2 regions of the Micromonospora sp. NPDC047548 genome follow, and region 2 is predicted to be linked to the other one. Evidence: riboswitches for the same ligand, from Rfam matches in the RefSeq annotation. Region 2 holds a riboswitch; the other holds the start of a gene.
What was found. A riboswitch is a leader RNA that binds a small molecule or an ion and turns the genes downstream of it on or off. The one in region 2 is predicted to bind cyclic di-AMP.

Region 1 (2,194 bases), on a different contig from region 2:
GGAGCAGTCGTACGAGTTCGGGCCCTCGGCGCCCCAGACGTAGGGCTTGCCGATCTGCGCGCAGGCGAACTTGACCGCGGTCCCGGCCGGGCCGCCGGGGTAGCCGGCCGGGCACGGGGCCGGGCGCAGCGGGCCGCCGCCACCGTTGCCGTACACCTTCAGCCGCAGCTTCTGCAGCCGGTCGATCTCGGCGTTGATCTGCTTCTTCTTCGCGGCCAGCTGGGCCTCGGTGCGGGCGAGCTGGGCGACCATCTCGTCCAGCGGCGCCTTTTTCGCGGCGAGCTGGTCGCGCAGATCCTTGACGGCCTGCACGTCGCGCTGCTGCCGCTCGGCGAACCGGTCGAGCAGTTCGAGCTGGTTGACCAGTTCGCTGGGCGAGCGGCTGCCGAGCAGGGCGTTGACGGCGGAGACGCCCTGCCCCTTGTACGCCTCGGCGGCGAGGCTGCCGAGCTGGTTCATCGCGAGGTCGACCTGGAGTTGCAGCGGTTCGATCCGCTTGGCCAGCGCGGCGGCCTGCCGGCGCTTGGCGGCGAGGTCCTGCCGGGTGGCGTTGTGCTGCTCGATGATCGGTTCGAGGGTGTTCCAGTCCTGGTCGATCTGCCGCTCGATCTCGGTGACCGAGGGTTCGGCATGGGCCGCCGTGGCGCCACCGGTCAGGACGACGGCGGCACCGGCGAGGGCGGCGAGGGCGGTGGTGAAGCGGGACCAGCGTGGGCGCGGCGCAGCCGTCCGCCGGGCGACCTGGGTCGACCGGTGCGACGGTGACCGCGGGGCATGGTGTGCCACCGGGCTCCGTACTCCTTCTTCCGCGACCGCCTACCGGGTTAGCTGACGGGTTCGGGCGGGAAGGGAGCGCCCTACCGCAGTGGCTGCGGATTCACCCCGGCGTACCTGGGTCCCCGGCTCGCCCGGAGGCGACTCGGCGGTGCCGGCCGCTGCCGCCCGGGTTGGACGGATCGTCGGCGGCCGACAAATGACCAGAGTAGAGACGACCGTTATCGATCCGCAACCCGACGTGCCGTGCCGGGTCCGGATACGCGGAACCCCCGGTCGAGGTGACCGGGGGTTCGCGGTGAGGTCGGACGGGTCAGCTCGGTCGTCGGAACCCGGCGACCGGCATGTAGTCGATGCTGGAAACCTGGACCGGCTTGCCGGTCCGGGGCGCGTGGACCATCAGACCGTTGCCGAGGTAGAGACCGACGTGGTGCAGGTCGCTGTAGAAGAACACCAGGTCACCCGGGCGTGCCTCGGAACGCGGGATGGACCTGCCCTCGTTCCACTGGGCGCCGGTGTGGTGGGTCAGATAGATCCCGGCGGCCTTGTAGGCGTACTGGGTGAGGCCGGAGCAGTCGAACGAGCTCGGCCCGTCGGCGCCCCAGACGTACGGTTTACCGGTCTGCTGGCAGGCCACCCGGATGGCGGTCTGCGCGGCGGAGCTCACCACGCCGTTGATGGTCGGGCAGCCAGCTGTCTTGACTGTGGTCTTCGGCATCGCCGCCTGGAGCCGCTTGATCTCGGCGTTGATCTGCGATTTCTTGGCGGCCAGCTCCTTCTCCTGCTTGACCTCCGCGGCGATCAGCGCGTCGAGCTTCTGCTTCTCGCCGTCGTACTTCTGCCGGGTGTCGGTGACGACCTGGAGCTCCTTGCGCTCCCGCGCGGCGAGGCGGTCCAGGATGGTCAGCTGCTCGGTCAGGGTGCCCGGTTTGGCGCTGATCAGCAGCGCGGCGAGGTCCTGCGAGGGGCCCGTCATGTAGTAGCGGGAGGCGAGGTCGCCGACCCGGTTCATGGCCAGCTCGGTCTGCAGGGCCAGCGGCTGGATCTTCTTCTCCAGCTCGGCGGACTTCTTGCGGTTGACCTTCAACTGGGCGCGGACCTTGTTGTACTGCTCGATGGTCGGTTCGAGCTGTTCCCACTGCTTGTCGATCGCCGCCTCGATCTCCTCCGGGGTGGGCGCGGCGTGCGCCGGCACGGCGAGCATCCCGGCGCCGACGGCCACGGCGGCGAACAGTGTGAGCAGGCGGCGGGCGACCCGCCGCAGGCCGACCGGGCGAGCTGGCGGACGACCCTGGGCGTGACGATGGGGGGGCATGGTTGCCACCAGCACCGACTCCTTAGCGACCGACCGCCAGGCGCCTCGCTGAGGGGAAGGCGGAGGCAGACGACCCACAGCGGTCGGTGCCCCACATTAGGGAAG
Region 2 (2,194 bases):
CATCGACGAGATCGTGGACATCCACATCGCGCACACGGTGGAGGCGCTGCTCGGCAACTCCGCCGTCCTGGCCGGCGCGGTTGCCGCCGGGCGGTGCGCGGTGGTCGGCATGTCGTACCGGCTCAGCGCCGGCGAGGCGCGGACGGTGGCCGCAGTGCCCGCCGGCGGGCCCGCCGCCGCGCCGGCCCAGGCCGACCGCGCGGCCGCCGTCGCCGGCTGAATCCCGCGACGCGACGAGGGCCGCCCCCACCGGGGACGGCCCTCGTTCGGTACGTGTCGCGCGCTACAACATCGACATGTGCACGTGGTCGGTGTGGTTCGACGGTCCGCTGTACGACTTCCATCCGGTCGCCGGGAACCAGATCTGCCGGTTCCAGATGACGTAATAGATGCCGAGCCGGTCGGCGTTGCGGATCAGGAACGCGGCGAGGTTGTTGCCGTACATCCGGGTGTCTTTGTTGTACCACGGGGCGAAGCCGCTGTTCTGCAACGACCAGTCGCAGGCCTTGCCCTTCGGATGCTCCCACGGCCCGCCCGCCCGGTAGCAGCCGGCGAACCGGTTGAAGCCGGCCCGCCGGACCTCCTTGTACGCGTGCAGGGTGCGCGGCGTGATGAGGCCCGAGGTGGTCGGGTCGTTCTCGGTGCGCGACTCGGAACGCCAGCCGCCGTCGGCCGTCCGGCCGGGACCGATGCGGGCGACCGGCGACGTCGCGTCGACCAGGCCGCCGGTGAAGCCCCGGCCGCCGACCAGCGCGAGGGCCTTCTCCGCCTCCCGACTCTCCCGGGCCATGTCGTTGGTGAGCTTCTGCTGCTCGCGCACCTCGGCGTCGAGCGCCAGCTTGGCCTGCTCCGCGCGGTTCTTGGCGGAGGTGATTTCGGCCAGCTTTTGTGCGTTGACCATGTTCAGCTCGTCGAGCGCGGCGGCACGCCTGACGAACGAGTCCGGCGTGTCGCTCTCCAGCAGCATCGCCACCGCACCGATCCGGCCGGTCCGGTACGACTGCGCGGCGATCTGGGAGGCCTGCGGCTGCAACGCCACCAGTTCTTCCTGCGCGCGGCGCACCTCCAGCCCGAGCTGCTGCTGGCGCTTCTTGGACTTCTCCAGCTGCGTCTTGGCCTTCGAGTACTCGCGGTTGCGCAGCTCGATGACGTCGGTGAGCAGCTTGGGCTCGTCGTCCTCCTCGTGCCCGGAGGGGGTGGGCGTCGAGGGGGCGGCGATCGCGGCTGTCGGCCCGGCGAGGATGGCCAGGGCGGCGAACACGGCCACCACCGGTGTCAACCAGTGGCGCAGGGGTGCCGTCACAGTGTTCCCTTCCGTCGACCGCCGACCGGGTTAGCTGACGGGTTCGGGACGGAAGTGGCCCCTACCGCTCGCGCGGATTCACCCCATGTACCTGGTTCCCCGGCTCGCCGTACGGCGATTGGGCGGCGGCACCGCAGGCGCCGCAGCGCGCCTTCGGCGGTGACCGGCAGCGAGGGTACCTGACAGTCGTGCCGGGGATCTACGTCCAGAACCCGACTAATCGCGTTATTTCGTCGTAGCGTTGCGTGACGAGTGACGCGTTCGTCAGGTTCCGCGTCGTCGTCGGTCACGCAGCGGAGTGTCACCATACGGTGTCCGTGCTCCTCTCCGCTTCGGGCCACCGGGCGGGGGCCGGGGTGGACGGTCCGCCGTGACGCGGCGCGCTCAGCGCCTCGAGCGCCGCGTCCCGGTCGGCGGAGGGGCGGGGCGTGGGCGCCGGACCGGCACCCCGCGCCGGATCGGCGGCCGGGCCACGGCCGGCGGTGGCCACCAGCGCGGCCAGCCCGGTGGTCAGCGGCACGGCGGCGACCAGGCCGAGCGTCGCCACCGCGCTGCGGACGATCTCCTGGGCCAGGAACTCGCTGGTGAGGATCTGGCCCACCGGCCGGCTGTCCGCGGTGAGCAGGAGCAGCAGCGGCAGCGAGGCGCCCGCGTACGCGAGCACGATGGTGTTGACCGTGGAGGCGATGTGTGCCCGGCCGACCCGGGTGGCGGCCCGGTAGAGCTGCGTCCGGGACAGCCCGGGGTTGGCGTGCGCCAGCTCGGTGACCGTGGCGGCCTGGGTGACCGTGACGTCGTCGAGCACCCCGAGCGAGCCGATGATGATGCCGGCCAGCAGCAGCCCGTGCAGGTCGACGTCGCGCTGGTACATCGACAGCGTGGTGGCCTCCT

Region 1: linked by a shared signal. The riboswitch ahead of ABZ807_RS07530 (NlpC/P60 family protein) and the one ahead of ABZ807_RS10525 (hypothetical protein) in region 2 are both predicted to bind cyclic di-AMP.

The regions. Positions count from the first base shown of each region.
Region 1 covers NZ_JBEYTI010000005.1:162,830-165,023, reverse strand. The annotation lists gene ABZ807_RS07530 (NlpC/P60 family protein) at 1-786, opposite strand, end outside; cyclic di-AMP (ydaO/yuaA leader) riboswitch at 799-935, opposite strand; gene ABZ807_RS07525 (NlpC/P60 family protein) at 1,088-2,104, opposite strand.
Region 2 covers NZ_JBEYTI010000007.1:187,145-189,338, forward strand. The annotation lists gene ABZ807_RS10520 (carbonic anhydrase) at 1-220, shown strand, start outside; gene ABZ807_RS10525 (hypothetical protein) at 284-1,303, opposite strand; cyclic di-AMP (ydaO/yuaA leader) riboswitch at 1,308-1,438, opposite strand; gene ABZ807_RS10530 (YibE/F family protein) at 1,605-2,194, opposite strand, start outside.